4 regions of the Actinoallomurus sp. NPDC052308 genome follow, and region 4 is predicted to be linked to each of the others. Evidence: riboswitches for the same ligand, from Rfam matches in the RefSeq annotation. Region 4 holds a riboswitch; each other region holds the start of a gene.
What was found. A riboswitch is a leader RNA that binds a small molecule or an ion and turns the genes downstream of it on or off. The one in region 4 is predicted to bind cyclic di-AMP.
Positions count from the first base shown of each region.

Region 1: another riboswitch for cyclic di-AMP. It lies ahead of AB0L00_RS34255 (C40 family peptidase); the one in region 4 lies ahead of AB0L00_RS14530 (NlpC/P60 family protein).
Region 2: another riboswitch for cyclic di-AMP. It lies ahead of AB0L00_RS18135 (CHAP domain-containing protein); the one in region 4 lies ahead of AB0L00_RS14530 (NlpC/P60 family protein).
Region 3: another riboswitch for cyclic di-AMP. It lies ahead of AB0L00_RS04885 (NlpC/P60 family protein); the one in region 4 lies ahead of AB0L00_RS14530 (NlpC/P60 family protein).

Region 1 covers NZ_JBFAUM010000021.1:89,874-94,563, reverse strand. The annotation lists gene AB0L00_RS34265 (NlpC/P60 family protein) at 51-1,061, shown strand; gene AB0L00_RS34260 (NlpC/P60 family protein) at 1,074-2,072, shown strand; cyclic di-AMP (ydaO/yuaA leader) riboswitch at 2,356-2,525, shown strand; gene AB0L00_RS34255 (C40 family peptidase) at 2,583-3,086, shown strand; gene AB0L00_RS34250 (hypothetical protein) at 3,200-4,537, shown strand; gene AB0L00_RS34245 (M48 family metallopeptidase) at 4,534-4,690, shown strand, end outside.
Region 2 covers NZ_JBFAUM010000005.1:217,898-222,587, reverse strand. The annotation lists gene AB0L00_RS18140 (penicillin acylase family protein) at 1-1,997, opposite strand, end outside; gene AB0L00_RS18135 (CHAP domain-containing protein) at 2,117-2,845, opposite strand; cyclic di-AMP (ydaO/yuaA leader) riboswitch at 2,854-2,997, opposite strand; cyclic di-AMP (ydaO/yuaA leader) riboswitch at 3,085-3,229, opposite strand; gene AB0L00_RS18130 (dienelactone hydrolase family protein) at 3,619-4,311, shown strand; gene AB0L00_RS18125 (hypothetical protein) at 4,319-4,690, opposite strand, start outside.
Region 3 covers NZ_JBFAUM010000001.1:968,406-973,095, forward strand. The annotation lists gene AB0L00_RS04885 (NlpC/P60 family protein) at 329-1,348, opposite strand; cyclic di-AMP (ydaO/yuaA leader) riboswitch at 1,354-1,489, opposite strand; gene AB0L00_RS04890 (M56 family metallopeptidase) at 1,828-2,760, opposite strand; gene AB0L00_RS04895 (BlaI/MecI/CopY family transcriptional regulator) at 2,757-3,218, opposite strand; gene AB0L00_RS04900 (hypothetical protein) at 3,215-3,448, opposite strand; gene AB0L00_RS04905 (M56 family metallopeptidase) at 3,498-4,472, opposite strand; gene AB0L00_RS04910 (BlaI/MecI/CopY family transcriptional regulator) at 4,469-4,690, opposite strand, start outside.
Region 4 covers NZ_JBFAUM010000003.1:684,052-688,741, reverse strand. The annotation lists cyclic di-AMP (ydaO/yuaA leader) riboswitch at 193-340, shown strand; gene AB0L00_RS14535 (CHAP domain-containing protein) at 341-1,360, shown strand; cyclic di-AMP (ydaO/yuaA leader) riboswitch at 1,598-1,771, shown strand; gene AB0L00_RS14530 (NlpC/P60 family protein) at 1,777-2,802, shown strand; gene AB0L00_RS14525 (class II 3-deoxy-7-phosphoheptulonate synthase) at 2,824-4,164, opposite strand; gene AB0L00_RS14520 (tetratricopeptide repeat protein) at 4,375-4,690, shown strand, end outside.

The DNA.
Region 1 (4,690 bases), on a different contig from region 4:
AAATCGTGGCAACAGAGCGCAGTGCCGACGGTTCGGCCGTCGGACGGCCGATGAGCGGTTGGATCCGCGGTCGCACGTTGGCCACCCTGTGCGTCGCCGCCTCGGCGGCGCTGGCTCTGCCGGCCGGTACGGCCGAGGCGAAGCCCAAGGAGACGCTGAGCCAGGCGAAGGCCAAGCTGGCCAAGCTGAACTCCCAGGTCGACCACCTGGACAACGACTACAACAAGGCCAAAGAGCAGTGGGCGGCGGCCGACAAGAAGCTGAAGGCGCTCAAGGCCTCGGTCAAGCAGCAGCGCCAGTCGTGGGCCGAGCTCCGCGTCCGCGTCGCGCAGATGGCCGCGTCCGCGTACAAGAACGGCTCGAACGGCGCCGACATCCCCGCCCTGGTCTCGGCCAAGGACCCGCAGACGGTGCTCGACCAGATGTCGGCCTTCGCGCAGGTGTCCAAGAACCGCTCCACCGAGCTCACCCAGTTCCTCAACGCCGCCCAGTTGCTGCAGCGGCAGCAGGCGCAGGCCGAGCAGGGCACCACCGACCTGGTGCAGAAGAAGAACGCCCTCCTCGCCAAGAAGAAGAGCATCGAGAAGTCGGTCGAGCAGCAGAAGGCCCTGGTCAAGAAGCTGGGCCCGGCGGCGGACTCCGGTGGCGGCGGTGACACCGGTCCCGTGGCGAGCAACTGCGGCGGCGGCTACCAGGGCTCGGCGACCGGCAAGGCGCGGACCGTGCTCGAGTGGGCCTACAGCAAGTGCGGCACGCCGTACCTCTACGGCGGCACCGGCCCGCGGTACGACTGCTCCGGCTTCACGATGAAGGCCTACGCGGCGGCGGGCAGGACCATTCCCCGCGTCGTCCCGGACCAGTACGACGCCACCAGCAGGGTCACTCCCCAGTCCGCCCTGTCCCCAGGGGACCTGGTCTTCTTCGACAACCTCGGGCACGTCGGCATCTACGTGGGCGGCGGCAAGTTCATCCACTCGCCGCACACGGGCTCGTACGTCAAGATCGACAGCCTGAGCAACCCCTGGTACAGCTCGCATTACGTCGGCGCGGGCGCGCTCTAGGAACGGATCATCATGGCCAAGGAGCGTACGATCATGCCCAGGACCGGCCGCCGGTTCCTGACGACCGTCGGGTTCGTCGCCGTCGCGGGGCTCACCCTGCCGGTGGTTCCCGCGCACGCGGACCCCGGCTCTTCGCTGAGCGCGGCGAAGAAGGAGCTCGCGCAGCTGAACGACAAGGTCGACCAACTGAGCAACCAGTACAACCAGACCAAGGCGGACTGGAAGGCGGCCCAGAGCCGGGTCAACGCGCTGAGCAAGTCGGTGCAGGCCGAGCGCAAGACCTTCCAGCAGCTGCGGCTGCGGGTCGCGCAGCTCGCCGTCGACGCCTACAAGACCGGGGACAACGGCTCGATCCCCGAGCTGGTGAGCTCCAAGGACCCGGACGCCGTGCTCTCGCAGATGTCGGCGTTCAACCAGATCGCGCACAACCGGTCGGCGGAGTTCCAGCAGTACCTCGCCTCCGCGCAGCGGCTGGAGCGTGAGCAGGCGCTGCGCGTCCAGGCCGCCCAGCAGCTCACGGCCAAGAAGAACCAGCTCGAGGCGCAGCGCAAGCAGGCCAACGCGGCCATCCAGCGGCAGCTCAAGCTGGTCCGCAAGCTCGGCGCCGGCATCGATCCGGGCAGTTCCAAGGAGAACTGCTCGGTCCTCGCCTCGGGCAAGGCGGAGATCGTGCTGCAGTTCGCCTGCGCCCAGCTCGGCAAGCCGTACGTCTTCGGCGGCTCGGGCCCGAGCACCTGGGACTGCTCCGGGATCACGATGGTCGCCTACCGCAAGGTCGGCATCAAGCTCAACCACTGGGTGCCGGACCAGTGGGACGCCAGCCGCCGGGTCTCCAAGGCCGACCTGCAGCCCGGTGACCTCGTCTTCTTCCATGACCTCGGGCACGTCGGGTTCTACCTGGGCAACGGCAAGTTCCTGCACGCCCCGCACACCGGCGACGTCGTGAAGATCTCCAACCTCAGCGACGCCTGGTACACCTCGACCTTCATGGGCGGCGGCCGGCTCATCTGAGACCGACCGACAACTGAACAACGGACGCCGACAGGCCGGGGGGACGGACTCCCGGCCGGCGCACCGAGGCGCGGACCGGATCCGGTCGGCCTGCCGGCGTCGACACCTTTCGAATCTTCCGCACCGACGGTGCGGATCGCGGCGCACGCCATGTGCCGCTCGGCCGGAGGGGGCCTCGGTCAGCGGGGCGCGGTTCGACACGCGCCGTGCGAACGTGCCGCTTTCGGTCTGTCAGAGATGCAGAGAAACGGTCATCACCGAAGTGGCCCGACCGGGCCGCGGGTGACCGTGGACGCCTAATCCGTGGGCACACGGAGCCGGGGAACCGATCGCGCCGAAAGGCGCGGATTTCACGGGGGTGAATCGGGGCGCCTGTTCTCCCGCAGGCATGCCGTAGGGCGGCTTCCAGCCCGAACCCGACAGCTAACCCGGTAGGCGTAGTGGAAGGAGAGACCTCTGTCTCGCAACCCCTCGACCGCTTCGTCCCTGCGCCTCCGCCTCGCCGGAGGCATGGTCGCCGCGGGCGCGGTCCTCGCACCCGTCGCCCTGACGGCCACCGCCGCGCACGCCGCGGCCCCCCAGACGGCCGTCACCGTTGCCAAGGCGACGACGAAGCACAAGTCCTGGAGCCAGCGGCACAAGGTCGGTCTGAAGGCGGTCGCGATCGCCCGCAAGCAGATCGGCAAGTGGTACCGCTATGGGGGCGCCGGGCCCACGACGTTCGACTGCTCCGGTCTGGTGCAGTACTCCTACCGCAAGGCCGGCGTCCGGCTGCCGCGCACCGCGGGCCAGCAGCACCGTCACCTCAAGCGGCACATTCGCTGGAAGAACCTCGCGGCCGGTGACCTGGTGTACTTCAACGGCAACCAGCACACCGGGATCATCTCCAAGGTCGTCGGCCACAAGATCTACATGATCCACGCGTCGCACACCGGCACGCGGATCAAGCAGGTCCGGATCGACAACAACAGTTACTACAAGCACGCGTTCTACGGCGCGGCCCGCCCGTACTGAGCCGGGCCGTCCGCCGGACCGGCACGCCACGGTGCCGAGTCCGCTGATCACCGCCGGGGTCGTCCGCACGGACGGCCCCGGCGTTCTCAGTTTCGCCCGCTACCATCACGCGCATGTCATCGGCGGGCACCTGGCAGGGACGGGTCGCCGCGCTGACCGGGGTGGCGATCGCGCTGCAACTGGTCACCGCGGTCGGCTACGCGGCCCTGCACCGTGAGACGGGGCACGCGGCCGCCTCGTTGCGGAGCGCGGCCACGGTGCCCGCGCCGAGCCCTGCGACGGTGACGGCGCTGCTGCAACGCCGGTCCCGCGCCGTCCTCACTCATGACCGCACGGCCTTCCTCGCCACCGTCGACCCGTCGGCGCAGGCGTTCCGCGCCGGGCAGGAGACGCTGTTCGACAACCTGGCGAAGGTCCCCCTGGCGGCGTGGCGCGAGTCGCTCGCGGACACCCGTGCCGCGGCGGCCGCCGACGACGGCTGGACGGCGCGGCTGACGCTCACCTACCGGCTGCGCGCCTTCGACACGAAGGACGCCGCCTACACCCAGTACCTCACCTTCCAGCGGCACCAGGGCACCGGCTGGGTCGTGTCCGGCGACGGCTCCACGCACGGCCTGCGCGACGATCCGCAGATCTGGGACGGACCGGACCTGACCGTCATCCGCGGCAAGCGCAGCCTGGTCCTCGGCGAGGGCGGCACGGGGGTCGGGGACGGCACCGGAGTCACCGAGGGCGAGACGCGGACCGCCGAACTCCGCGACATCGCCCGGCGGCTGGACACCGGGGTCGGCCTGGTCTCGAAGGTCGTGGGCGACCGCTGGGCACGGCGCGTCGTGGCGCTCGCGCCCGCGACGGAGCAGCAGGCCGAGGAGCTCGTCGGGGACGTCCGGAACCTCGGCGACATCGCCGCGCTCGCGACCGTCAGCGGCGGCGCGGGCGAGGCCGACGGCGGCGTGGACCGCGTGGTCATCACCCCCACCGCCTTCGGCCGGCTGAACGGCCTCGGCCGGCACGTCGTCCTCACCCACGAACTCGTCCACGTCGCGATGGGCGGCGCCCGCGACGGCCACACGCCCATGTGGCTGGTCGAAGGGCTGGCCGACTACGTCGGCTACAAGGACGCCGGTGTCTCGACGCGGGCGGCGGCGCGCGAGCTGGCCGGTCTGATCTCCTCCGACGGCCTGCCGGCGGCGCCGCCGGGTCGGAGCGCCTTCACCGGGTCGGGCGAACGCCTGTCCGCCGCGTACGAGGAGGCGTGGCTGGCCTGCCGGATGATCGCGGAGCGCTACGGTGAGGGCAGGCTGGTCCGGGTGTACCGGACCGCCGCGGCCGTACCCGGCGACGCCGGCGACCCGCGCATCGAGGACCGCGCCCTGCGTGACGTGCTCGGCGTCGACGCGAGCCGGTTCGCCGCGCAGTGGCGGGCCTACCTGCGGAAGGAGCTCACTTGACGGAGGCCGGCGAGCAGGAGGGCGCCGGGTCGCCCGTGCGCACCGAGGCCGATCTCGGGTCCGCTCCCCGAGCGGAACCGCGCGGGGCGCCCCGGCGCGCCGCGGCCGTCGCCGCCGCGGCGTTGGGCGCGCTGCTGGTCGTCGTCGTGGCGG
Region 2 (4,690 bases), on a different contig from region 4:
TCCCACCAGGGGTCGTCCGGGCGATTCAGGAGGTTCCGCAGCACCTCGAACCAGCGGTCGCCGCCGTCGGGGCGGGCGCCGTCGGGCAGTTCGTCGTTGAACGTCCGCAGCAGGAGGTGGCGGTAGACCGCGTTGTAGAAGGCCGCCGGTGCCGAGCCGGCGGGCTGGGTGAAGTCCCAGCCGCGCAGCAGCGCCACGGCGGGCCCGGAGCCGACGCGCAGCAGGTGCGGCACCAGCGTCGGCGCGAAGCCGTTGCGGTCGTCCAACTGGATCCGCCCCATCGTCGCCGCGTCAATCTTCGGCGCCCGCTGGACCAGCTCGGCGATGCGGGCCGCGCGGTAGCCGTACGCCCAGTCGCGGGTCAGCATCCTCGGGTAGCCGGGCCCGACGGCCGCGTTGTTGGCGGTGACGATGTAGCCCTGCGGCGGGTCGTACGTACGGGGCAGGTCGTCGAACGGGATGTAGCCCGTCCACTCCTCCTTGCCGGTCCAGCCCTGCGCGGGCCAGCGCCCGTCGCCGCTCGACCGGATCGGGATGCGGCCGGGCGCCTGGTAGCCGATGTGCCCGTCGACGTCGGCGTACACGAGGTTCTGCGCGGGCACCTCGAAGAGCCGGGCCGCGTCGCGGAACCGCTGCCAGTCGCCGGCGGTGTCCAGCGACACGATGGCGTCGGCGGTCCGGCCCGGGTCGAGCGCGGTCCACCGCAGCGCGACCGCCGTGCCGTTCCCGGCCGTGCGGACCGTGTCCATCACGTCGGACAGCAGCGGCCCGTGCCGTGTCGCCCGTACGGTGAGGGTGACGGGCTTGCCGCCGGCCACCTTGATCTGTTCGGTCCGGACGGTGAGGGGCTCCTGACGCCCCTTGTACTCGTACGTCGCGCCGGTGACCCGTTCCAGGAACAGGTCGGTGACGTCCGGGCCGAGGTTCGTGAAGCCCCAGGCGATCCGGGCGTTGTGCCCGATGATCACTCCGGGGACGCCGGAGAACGTGAACCCGGTGACGTCGAAGGGGCAGGCGGCCGACGGGGTGCGGCAGTGCAGTCCGGCCTGGTACCAGAGCGACGGCATCTGCGGCGCGAGGTGCGGGTCGTTGGCGAGCAGCGGCCTGCCGGTGTTCGTCCGCGCGCCCGACACGACCCAGGAGTTGGAGCCCAGGCCCGGGGCGCCGTTGCCGAGCATGGTCGGCATGGCGTGGATGGCGGCGGCGACGCGGGTCAGCGCCGGCGACAGCGCGCGGGCCCGCGGCGCCGGGCCCGTACGCCCGCCGGAGTTTCCGTCACCGGGGACGATCACCGGGTTCCGGTCGTACGGATAGTCGGGGTACAGCTGGTCGACGCGAGCGGGGGACACCTTGGTCGCGGCGATCGCGCGGCCCAGCTCCTCGTCCATGTTGCTGCGCAGGTCCCAGGCCATCGCCTTCAACCAGGACAGCGAGTCGACGGCGGTCCACGGCTCGGGGTGGTAGCCGCCGCGCTGCAGGCCCAGCACCGAGTACTCCAGGCTCTGCGTGGCGGTGTTCCGGTGCCCGGCCAGCCAGGCGTTCACGCCCTGGGCGTACGCGTCGAGGTAACGCCGGGTGTCGGGCCGCAGCAGCGGCAGCTCCTGCTCGGCGACCCGCCGCCAGCCGAGCGTACGGACGACCTTGTCGGTGTCGAGGGTGGTCTTGCCGAACAGTTCCGACAGCCGTCCGGCCGTGATGTGCCGCCGGAAGTCCATCTCCCAGAACCGGTCCTGCGCGTGCACGTACCCCTGCGCCCGCATCAGGTCCTCGGCGTTGTCGGCGTAGATCTGCGGAACGCCCCACCGATCCCGGAACACGGTGACGTCCGCGCCCAGGCCGGGGACGGTGACGCGCCCGCCGACCTGCGGGTACGACCGCCGGACCGTCCACCACCCGTACAGCGTGAGCACGAGCGCGAGGGCCAGGAGCACGGCCAGGATGCGGACCGCCCAGCGGGCCGGACGCGGCAGCCGGGCAAGCGGCGCAAAACGGGCCATTGACCTTCCTCACGCCAGAACCGGGATGATCGCGTCAGTAAACCATCCGGGCATGCCGGCCGCCCACGCCCCGAACCAGCGGATTCGGCGCGCGGGCGGCGGGTGGGACGGGTTTCCGGCTACTGGGCGTACTCGGGGTAGCCGTAGCCGACGACGGAGTCCTTGCTGCGGGTCCGGACCTTCACGGCGTCGTCGGTGTTGCCCTCGACGGTCTGGATCGTTCCATCGCCGTTGTCCTTGATGACCAGGCCGACGTGGTCGATGCTGTCGATGTCCTTGCCGCCGTTCCAGGAGAAGAACACGACCGCTCCCGGCTTCGGCACACTGCCCCAGCGACCCTGGTCGTGGAACCACTGGGCGTGCGCGGGAGTGAAGGCGTCACCGCCGAGTCCCTTGATTCCCGCCTGGGCGCCGACCCAGGTGACGAACATGTCGCACCAGGACGCGTCGGCGTAGTCGCTGATCGACCCGCCGTCGCGCGCGACTCCGATCTTCGCGTACGGCGAGGCCATGAACCACTGGTTGAACTTGCTGCCGCCGGCGGCGTTCTCGGTGGTGCCGACCTGGGACAGGGCGACCTTCAGCGCCTCGGCCGCGGTCGGCACCTGCTGCCGGCCCTTGTCCGAGCCCTGGGGATCGGCGTCCAGCCCTCTGCCGGTAACCTGTGTCACCTGACGTCCCTGGGTGGACGGCGCACCCACGGGCGCGCGACCGGCCTGCGCGGGGAGCGAGGACGCCTCGGCCGGGTCGGCGGCGAAGATGAACGCGGCCAGACCGGCCGCCGCGATGCCCGACAGGGCTGCGGTGATGCGTGCTCCGGATCGTTCGAGTCGAGGGGCAGCGGACACGGGGGTACTCCTTGCTTCCATGCCGCTTACCGGGTTAGCTGACGGGTTCGGGCGTGGAAGCTGCCCTACGGCACGAGCGGAGTGCCGATTCACCCCAGTAATACATTTGGGTCCCCGGTTCCACAGTGGTGTGGATTCAGCGGATCGCCCGAATTCGGGCGGCTTATACAAGAGACTGCCGGGCGGTCGCCATCGCGATGGCGGTGGATGGGGTCAGGGGATGGGCGCGGGCAAGGTTCTACTCCTTACTTCCAGACGCCTACCGGGTTAGCTGACGGGTTCGAGCGTGGAAGTCGCCCTACGGCACGGGGGATGTGCCGATTCACCCCGATGATGCGGTGGGTCCCCGGCTCCGTGAGGTCACGGACTCGGCGTTGCCGCTCTCGCGTACGCACTCCGCGGAGCGCTCGGCGGTAGCAGCGCGATTTGGATATGAACCGGCCGGGTCGGGCCCCGCTCGGGCAGGCGTCTTGTGAACGCCCTATCGCCTGGGTCGGCAGGCCGGCCGTGGCCGACGGATATGCGGGCGACGCGTGGGGAGCGCCGCGAGAGTTATTGGAACATAGCAGGACAAAACACTCACTTAAAGATGAGTTTACGTGATGTGGGTCACTTGCCGCACGCAATACCAGAGGTCGGGACTGCGAGCTGTATACGCCCGTGATTGCAGTGGCCATTGTTATTGATGTGACTGGTGTTACTCGTTTCGAGGGACCATCGCCTCTGGCCCGCACCGGTGTCCCGGTGAATCGTGGAAGCGAGGGGGAAGAGCCATGGCCTTCATTCACCGATTCGACGATGACTGCCCGCGCGAGGAAGAGGTCGAGATACAGGCCGGACCGGTCCGGCTGGCCGGCACCCTGGTCGTCCCCGAACCACCGCTCGGGTTCGTCATGTTCGCCCACGGCAGTGGCAGCAGCCGCCGGAGCCCACGCAACCGCTTCGTGGCCACCGCGTTGAACCAGGTGGGGCTCGGGACGTTGCTGTTCGATCTGCTCACCGCGGCAGAGGAGGCCGACCGCGCCAACGTGTTCGACATCGAGCTGCTGGCCCGGCGCCTGATCGACACCACCGCCTGGCTGTGCGCCCGCCCCGAGGCGAGCGGGCGGCGCGTCGGCTACTTCGGCGCCAGCACCGGAGCGGCCGCCGCGCTGTGGGCCGCCGCCGAGCCCCGGTCGGACGTCGCCGCGGTCGTCTCCCGTGGCGGCCGGCCCGACCTCGCCGCACCCCGCCTCCGGCAGGTGACCGCACCCACGCTGCTGATCGTCGGAGGCCGGGACGAGGTCGTAATCGAGCTGAACCGCCAGGCCCAGGCCCTCATGCGCTGCGAGATCCGGCTCGAGATCGTTCCGGGCGCCACCCATCTGTTCGAGGAGCCCGGTGCCCTCGAGGCGGTCGCGGAGTTGGCACGGGAGTGGTTCCTCGACCACCTCGCGCCGATCGGGCAACGCCCGCGAGGGGCCTGAACGGGCCTCACCACCCCCGGCGGCCGCCCATTCGCTGCGAGATCCTGCAGATCCTGTGCTTCTTCCGGCAGAAGGCCACTTGAGTATTGGTCCGTCCGCTCACGTTGGTATTCGACACCTGCTGCAGGCCGCGATTGACGGTGGGGCTGAGCACGGTCGTGTAGTTCTTGTTGAACTTCCCATTCCCGACGTGCATGGCGACGCGCACCCATTTGCCATGGCCGTCGCCTCGGGGCAGGGCGCCCATCCGCTCGAGCCGCCCGATCGCCACCTGGCTCGCGCGCGCCTGCGGCGGCGCGAGCACCCAGGAAACGCCGCATATGAGGACGGCGAGTGCGAGGGCGCGCCCGTTTCCGGACGGCCGGGCAATGGACCTCTC
Region 3 (4,690 bases), on a different contig from region 4:
TGGCGAGGCTCAAGGGCATCGGCCCACGACGTTGGCGGCGCTGAGTTACGGCAGGGGTCGAGGTCGGACGCCAAGGGGCCGGTACGGATGCGAGCCGAAGCCGCCGAGCCCGGGAGCATTGGTGCAGCCCGCCTAGCGCGAGCTCTTCGACCCGGGAATGACTGCGCAGACGAAGATGACGACCCCGATGATCGCACCACCCCAGTCGAGTCCGACGATGCCGAACGTCCAGGCGGTCACCAGAGCGGGGAGGAGGCCGAGTCCCTTCCGAAGACGCGTCGGCTTCCGGTGTGCTCCTGCCATATGCAAAACCGGAGGGTGCGAGCCCCTACGGACGGCTGGCACCTTCGTAGTGGGCGACCCAGTAGGGGTTCGACAGGCTGACGATCTTGATGTAGTCGCCGGTCTTCGGGGCGTGGATGAAGTTGCCGCCGCCGACGTAAATGCCTTCGTGACCCATGCCGAGGAAGTACACGAGGTCGCCGGGCTGCAGGTCGGCCCTTGCCACGTGCCGGGTCGCGTTGTACTGGTCGGGGACGACGCGAGGGAGGTTAACGCCGGCGGCGCGCCAGGCCATCATCGTCAACCCGGAGCAGTCATAGCCCTTCGGCCCGGTGCCGCCCCAGATGTAGGGCTTGCCGAGCTGGGCGTAGGCGTACTCCACCGCCTTGCGCGCCGGGCCCGAGGCGGGTCCGTTGTACGTGCCGCCCGGACCGTGTGAACTGGTGGGTTCGCCGGCCTTGCGCAACAGACTCTTCTGCTTGGCGATGGCCTTCTCGACGATGGACCTGCGCTTCTTGAGCTCGGCGGCCTTCTGCGACACGGCCTGATACGCCGATTGCGCCTCGGCGTGTTCGCGCCGCAGGCGCTGGGTGGAGGCCAGGAACGCCGCGAGCTCCTGGCCGCGGTTGTTCGACAGCTGAGTGAACACCGACATCTGGTTCAACGCCGCGTCGGGATTCTTGGATGCGAGCAGGGTAGCGGCGCTCGAGTCCAGGGTTCCGCTCTTGTACGCATCGAAGGCGATCTGCGCGACCCGGGAGTGCAGCCTCTCGTAGACGCGCTGCTCGCCCTTCATCTGGCCATTGAGCGCACTCAGTTTCTTCTTCGCCGCGTCCAGCTCTGTCTTGACCTTGTTGTACTGATCAACGAGCTTGTCGACCCGGCCGTTGAGCTTCTCCAGCTCCTTCTTCGCTGCTGCGGCCGACGGTTTCGGGCTCGCCTCGGCCGGCACCGCCGTGAGAGCCAGGGCGGTCGTCACCGAGAGGGTCGCGCACAGCCGAAGCGATCGACGCCACCGTGGATGCCCTACGGCGTACGCGTTGGTGACCGGGCGGAAGAACGCCACGTGAGAACTCCTCTCCTTGGCCGCCTACCGGGTTAGCTGTCGGGCTCGGGCCGGAGTAGCCCTACGGACGCTGTACGGTCCGGATTCGCCCCGGAAGTCTCGGGTCCCCGGTTCCCTGTCGGGATTCGGCGGTCGGCCGTGCCTCGTGTGAAGCAGGGGGCGGCCGATCTCTGACGGAGTGTAGGAGGTTTGACCGATCTTCTGCTACCTGACGAGGTGATTCGGTAAGCGCTAAGACCGACGTGGCCGCCTAGATGTTGAAGCTCTCGCGTGATGACGACGGCGAACTCCGTGGTTGACGAGGAATTCCTGCCTTCGCTTCGACGCGAACGTCGGCCCGAGCTCCTCGGCGAGCTGCCGTAGTCTCCTAAGATTCGTCGGAGGTAGCGGCTTCCTATGCCGAAGGTGTCACCTTCGCGGACCGTGTCGGTGTCGTCCGTGCGACCGTCGCCGCGAGCGGCGTCGTCTTGGTGTCCCGATCAGCAGAACAGCGGGAGCGAGGCCAGCCAGCCTGCTGAGATCAGGGTCGGGAGCGCTACCGAGCTCATCGCCGTGACCCATGTAAGGCGCCGCAGACGAGCCTCGTCGACGACGAGAGGCGGCGTCTCCAGCCGGGCAAGGCGCCGATCGAGTTCCGACCTGTCGCCGCTGTGGGCGGCCAGCCCACCGAGGGGGCTCGGTGCGATGGTCAGTTTCCGAAGAGCCATTGCGACGGTACGGCGACCGCACTGTCGGGCGGCGACGTCGTCCGCGGTCATCTCCAGCAGGAGAGGAAGGCAACGGCGCGCGTGGCGGAAGGTCGGCAGCCAGAACAGCGCCGCCGCCAGTGCGTCGACAGCCGTGAGGAAGAGGTGATGGCGGTAGCGGAGGTGCGCCCGTTCGTGGGCCAGGACCGCCTCGAGTTGAACGTCGTCCAGTTGGTCGAGAGCACCGCTGCTCACCACGATCGGACGTTTGCGCGATGGCACGCAGTACGCGACCGGCACCGGGTGATCGAGGACGCAGACATCGTCGATGTCACCGGGGAGCCGTACGACGAACTGCAGCGCCTCCTGGTGACGACGGCGCTGGGCGACGGTGCGCCGATACCTGTTGACGGTCACGCAGGTGGCGAGGACGGCGCTGACGAGAAGGGCCACGTTCAAGGCGTACGCCGCGGGTCCACCGGATCCGTCGTGATGGTGCCAGCAATTGGCAGCCCATTCCGCCGCCCTGTGCACCAGGCCATGTTGGCCGGTGGACACGAGCACGACGACACCGACCAGTGCGGCGAGTGCGCCCGCCAGGGCACCCAACCACGCGAGGGCGGCGATACGGGGGATGCGCTGGCACCAGGCGCTCCGGCTCAGCAACGGGCCCGCGCCGAGGGCGAGGGCGACCGTTACCACTCCAAGACCGACGAGCGGGCTCACAGACGTGGTTCCGTCGGCGCCGAACGCTGCGCGAGCTCCACGAGGAGCCGGTGAGCGTCCTGTGGGTCGATGGTCTCCGCGAACCGGGCCAGGACCGGACCGCGGTCGGTGGTGCCGGCCAGCGCCTCGGCCATCACCTGCGCGACGTGATCCTCACGGCTGCGCGTCGGAGCGTACCGCCAGGCGTTACGGTCGGCCGTCCGTACGAGGAACCCCTTCTGGACAAGGCGGTCGGCGACGGTCTGCACCGTCGTGTACGCCGATCGTTTCGCCGATCCGGCGTTCACCTTCTCCATCAGCTCACGGATGAGCAGCGGCTCCCGGGCATCCCACAGCGCCTCCATGATTGCTCGCTCAAGCGGCCCTGCGATCGCCACCTGTCCGTCTCCCTTCCTGAGCCAGCACCATTGTGACCTATCGATCACCGGGGCTTCCTTCACATTAGGACGCCACGTCACCCGGCGAGGTGCTTGCGGGAGAGGTCGTCCGGCCGGTGGTGCCTCTCTGCGCCGAGCGCCGGCGGAGTAGGCACCCAGCGCGAGGCCGAGTCGTGGTGGCCGGTGGTGAAGCGACCCAGGTTGGCCGCGACGCTGTGGGCGCCGAACGCGGTGGTGAAGCCGGCCGCGTACAGCGGCCACAGCTGGGCGCGGCCCGGTGTGCGGCCCTGGTCGGGAGTGGTGGTCGGCACCGGCGTTCTCCCCGAGGTCCGGAGTTTCGGCGGGATGGGCGGGCGCCAGTCAGGCGCCTGCGAGTTCGAGCAGCAGGTGCAGGTCGTGGGCGGCGGCGAACGCGCACAGGGCGCTGGAGCCGACCACGGCGGCGGCTCCGGCCAGCGGCAGCAGTGGCACGCCCAGCGGTGTGGACGAGGCGGTGGGTTCGGCGAGGAGGGCGGCGACGCGGCGCGGAACGGGCCCGGCGGCGGCGAGCGGGCCGCGCCGCCGCCCCAGCAGGCCGAGAACGGCGTCGGGCAGCCGTCGGCGAGCCGGGCGATGGGCGGTCGCCAGGGCCGCCTTGCCGACCGCGCGGGCGACCTGACGGCGGTCGCCGCAGATGGTGGCGGCGCGCTCATCGGCCCAGCGTTCGACGGTGTAGGCGACCGCGGTGGCCACCGGCCGCAGCAGCGGGTTTACCGCGGCGGCCAAGTGGGCGACGGCGACGAAGGCGTAGTGGTGGCAGGCCAGATGGGCGCGTTCGTGCGCGATCATGGCCTCCCGGTCGGTGGGGCCGAGGGCGTCGAGCATGCCGGTGGAGACCACGATGCGTCCGGGCAGGCCGGGCAGCGCGTAGGCGTCGGGGGCGTCGTCGTCGACGACGACCAGTTGGCCGCGTCCGGGCAGGCACGCGGCCTCGAACGCGGCTGCGGCCAGTGCCCGCATCCGCCGCCACAGCATCCGCAGCCCGGCTCCCGCGGCGGCGGCCAGCACGGCGGCGGCCGCGACCGCCTCGACCGTGGAGACGGGGTCGCCTCTGCGCACGGTGGACGCCGACCAGTGACCCACGTACGCCGCCGGCGGCAGGCGCACCACACCGGCTGCGGCCAAGACGCCCAGAGCCGCGCAGCTCAAGCCGGCCAGGGCGAGTGCGGTCGTGGTCAGGAGCCAGGTCGCAAGCCGTGGGTCCAGGCGGTCGGCCAGCGGCCGGGCGGCCGGCGCGGCGGCCACGGGGAACAGCAGCGGCAGGTAGACCAGCAGGTGCATCAGCACGTTGTTCACTCCTGATCCGGCAGGTCGCCGAGGAGCTGCCGCAGCAGGTGCTCGTCTTGGGCGGACAGGTCTTCCACGAAGCGGGTGAGGACCGCCTCCCGGTCGGAGTCGGATTCCAGCACCTGACGCATCCGCCGAGCGGTCAGCCCGTGGGCGTCGGCGACCGGTGCGTACGCGTACGCCCGGCCCTGCTTGCCGCGCCGCAGCAGGCCCTTGTCGAACATCCG
Region 4 (4,690 bases):
GTCCCCCCTTTCCGGCTTCGCCGCACGTGAGAGTGCCTTTTCGGACGTTACCCGGCTGGACGCACCCACGCCCGGCTACGCTCGGTGAGCGAGCGATGCCAGACTTTCGTTTCCGAACGCGTTGCCGTTGTTGCGAGAGTTCGGCTAGATTGCGCCGAGATCGGGCTGTGACCAACCTCCAACCAGGGGGTTGCAGACCGACCGCCGAGTCCCGGCGACGCAACCAGCGTCGTGGGAGCCGGGGACCCATCAGTCCCTCGGGGTGAATCCGTCACGCACGGTAGGGCTACCTCTGGCCCGAACCCGTCAGCTAACCCGGTAGGCGGTAAAAGGGGAGCGAATGGATTCAGTAGGTCAGAAACTGCTAGAGGTCGCCAAGGGCCAGCTCGGCTATCACGAGAAAGCCAGCGGTTACACCAAATTCGGCGACTGGTACAGCAAGCATGTTGACAAGGACCCCGTCTACAAGACGTCGGCCTGGTGCGACATGTTCCTCGCGTGGGCGGCCGACAAGGCCGGCGTCGAGGACTGGACCGGCCAGTTCGCCTATACCCCCGACCATGCCAAGTGGTTCAAGAAGCAGGGCGCCTGGGGCCACAAGGCCGAGCCCGGCGCGATCGTGTTCTTCTCGTGGTCGGGCGGCAAGAGCATCGGCGACATCGAGCACGTCGGCATCGTGGAGCGGGTCGATGGCCACACGCTGCACACCATCGAGGCCAACCACAACAACGCGCTGATGCGCGCCACCCGGGACATCAGCCAGGTGGTCGGGTTCGGCTATCCCTCCAAGGTGAAGGTGAAGGCGGCGCCGGCCGTCGAGCAGACGGCCCAGACCGACCAGAACTACGCCCCGAAGCACGCCGCGCCGCCGCCCGCCGTCAAGGAGATCGGCAAGGACGTCCAGGCGCAGGTCGACGCGCACACCACCGCGGCCCACGACCCGGCCGCCCCATCGTCCCCCCTGCCGGACCAGCAGGCCGCCCTGACCGGGCTGCTCGCCGTCGTGCTGTTCGGGACCGTGGCCCTGGCCGTCGGCAAGTCGAAGGTCAAGGTGCCCGTCTCGGCGCCGAACGTCCGGGTCCGCAAGCGCGGCAAGCACCACCGCACGCCGGTCGAGCTGCCCGCCGAGGTCAGCGTGGCCGACCTGGAGGCGGCCGACGCCAGCACCCAGCTCATGCCGGTCCTGTCCGCCGAGGCCGCCGCGAAGGCCGAGGACCAGGAGTTCTGGGGCAAGATCTCGGAGCTGGAGGAGGACGTCGAGCTGGCGTTCTGGAACACCCTGCACGCCGCGGTGTCGCAGAACGGCTCGATCGAGTCCGAGACGGAGTCGGAGTCGGAGTCGGAGTCCGTCCTGTCCTGAGCCTCGCTCGCCCGAGCCGCGCCGCGCGCGGCATCGTCCGTACGGTCCCCGTCCGCTCCCCTTCCGGAGGCGGGCGGGGATCGCGGTGTCTAGGCGCAAAGGACCAGCCGCCCATCACCCGGAGTGACCATCCTGGGATCCCCCGGGCCATCTCCGCATGTTCTCGTTGGACGCTCCGTCACCATCCGTTAATCTCCAGCGAGTCGTCACCGGCCGAGAGACGGCCGGACCGCCGAATCGCCCGTCGCGCCGTGGCGCGCCGGGGAACCGGGGACCCATTCGCGGAGGCAGGGGGCGTCTCCTCGCCTGCGCATCGGGGTGAATCCGCGTCCGTCGCCGACGGCTCGCGGTAGGGCTCCTTCTCGTCCGAACCCGTCAGCTAACCCGGTAGGCGGCCTGAGGAGAGGAGCACCTGGATGGATCGATTCCGCACCGCGGACACGCACGACCCTCTTCATCCCGGGAAGGGAACGGCCCGCCGTACGGCGGTCGCGACCTTCGCCCTCGTCATCGCCGGACTCACGCCGCCCGCGTCGGCCGCGCCGGCCGACGCGGCCCGGCCAGGCCCGCGCATCGACGCGCTCCGGCAGCAGGCCGGCCAGTTGAGCGACCGGCTCGAGCAGCTCACCGAGCAGTACAACGGCCTCAAGGTGCGCCTGGAGCAGGCCCAGCGCGCGGCCGTCATCGCCGGTCAGACCTCGGCCCGCGCCGCCGAGGCGCTGAAGGCCATGCAGCGCAAGGTCGGCCGGTTCGCCGCCATCCGTTACATGAACGGCACGCACGACGACGCGCCCGCGCTCCTCGCGTCCTCGAACCCGCGCGCGCTGCTGGACCGGGCCACCACCCTGCACTACTTCACCCAGCAGGACGACGGCGAGATCCGGCAGCTCACGCAGGCCATCCAGAACGCCCAGTGGACCGGCCAGGACGCCCGCGACCGCGCCGCGCAGGCGGCCCTCCTCAGGAACCGGCTCGCCGGGCAGCGCGCCACCATCCGCACCGCGCTGGAGAAGGTCCGCAAGCCGCTCCTGCAGGACGCCGTCGAGCGCGCCGGCAAGGGCGAGAAGGTGCCCGCCATCCCCGGCGGCCCCGGCAGGGCGGTCGGCGCCGTACGCGCCGCACTGACCCAGCTCGGCGTCCCCTACGTCTGGGGCGGCGCGACGCCCGGCCAGGGGTTCGACTGCTCGGGCCTGACCATGTGGGCCTACCGGCAGGTCGGCGTCAACCTGCCGCACTACGGCGGCGACCAGTGGAACGCCGGCGTCCACGTCTCCCGGGACCAGCTGGAGCCGGGAGACCTGGTCTTCTTCTACTCCGACATCCACCACATGGGGATGTACATCGGCGACGGGAAGTTCATCCACGCGCCGCACACCGGCGACCACGTCCGGGTCGCCGACCTGTCGACCCGGCCCTTCGCCGGCGCGGTCCGCGTGGTCTGAGGCGACCACGCGGACCGGGGCTCACTTCCCAACGCGGTACATCTCCGCGACCATGAACGCCAGGTCGAGGGCCTGGCCGCGGTTGAGGCGGGGGTCGCAGGCCGTCTCGTACCGCTGGTGCAGGTCGTCGTCGACGATGTCGTGGCCGCCGCCGACGCACTCGGTGACGTCGTCGCCGGTGAACTCGAGGTGCACGCCGCCCGGGTGGGTCCCGAGCGCCCGGTGCACCTCGAAGAAGCCGGCGACCTCGTCGAGCACGTCGTCGAACCGGCGGGTCTTGTACCCGCTCTCCGACTCGAAGGTGTTGCCGTGCATGGGGTCGCAGATCCAGGCGACCTGGGCGCCGCTCGCGGTGACCTTCTCCACCAGGGCGGGAAGGTGCTCGCGGATCCGCTTGGCGCCCATGCGGGTGACGAAGGTGAGGCGGCCGGGCTCACGGTCGGGGTCCAGCCGCTCGATGAGCGCGAGGGCGTCCTCGGCGGTCGTGGTCGGGCCGAGCTTCACCCCGATGGGGTTGCGGATGTGCCGCATGAACTCCACGTGCGCGCCGTCGAGCTGCCGGGTGCGCTCGCCGATCCACAGGAAGTGGGCGGAGACGTCGTACGGCAGGCCGGACCGCGAGTCGATGCGGGTCAGGGCGCGTTCGTAGTCCAGGAGCAGCGCCTCGTGGCTGGAATAGACCTCGACCCGGTGGAACTCCTCGGGGTCCGCCCCGGCGGCGTGCATGAACGCCAGCGCCCGGTCGATCTCGCCGGCCAGTCGCTCGTAGCGCCGGCCCGCGGGGCTCTCGGCGACGAAGTCGTGGTTCCAGGCGTGCACCTGGCGCAGGTCGGCGTAGCCGCCCTGGGTGAAGGCGCGGGTGAGGTTCAGCGTGACCGCGGCGGCGTGGTAGGCGCGCAGCAGCCGCTCCGGGTCCGGCACGCGGCTCTCCGGCGTGAAGTCGAACCCGTTGACGATGTCGCCCCGGTAGGCGGGCAGCTCGACGCCGTCGCGCACCTCGACCGGCTTGGACCGGGGCTTGGCGAACTGGCCCGCCATCCGGCCGATCTTGACGACCGGGACGCTCGCGGCATAGGTCAGGACGACGGCCATCTGCAGCAGGGTCTTCAGCTTGTTGCGCACGTCGTCGGCGGTCGCGCCGGAGAACGTCTCGGCGCAGTCGCCGCCCTGCAGGACGAAGGCCTCACCGCGTGCCACCGCGGCGAGATGCCCCTTGAGCTGGTCGCACTCGCCGGCGAACACCAGCGGCGGCAGCTTGGACAGCTGCGCCGCGACGTCTTGGAGCCGGGCGGGGTCGGGCCAGTCGGGCTGCTGGGCGGCCGGAAGGTCACGCCAGGATTCGAGGAGGTCCACGAGACCCAAGGGTATCGAGCGGGTCACAAGCCCGGGTCATGCAACCTGCGTATTCCGCCCTGTTTCCCGCATCTCCGCCCCTGCTACGGCGATCCGCGGTATGACGGACCTCGCATCACTACGGCGATCCGCGGTGTGACGGGCCTCGCGTCGGCCGCCCCGAATCTCTGAGATGATGGGCCGATCCCGCAGATCGCCGACGACGCATGAGGTTCTGACATGAGCACGAACGGCCGCGCCTATGACATCTGGCTCCGCAAGCCCGAGGAGGCCCAGCAGCTCCTCGAGTCCAAGCGGGCCGATCTCGACGGTGACGGTCTGTCCCTGCTGTCCTGGCTGGTCCTCACCAACGAGCGTGACGACAGGAAGGCCGAGCAGATCGCCCACCAGGCGATCGCGGCCGGTGGCGACACCCGGTTCGCCACGGCGGCGCTCGCCGAGGCCTTCAAATGGCGTGGCGACTATGGCCGGGCCGCCCAGATCGTCCGGCAGGCCCGCGAGAAGTACCCGACGATCCCGTGGTACGCCCTGACGC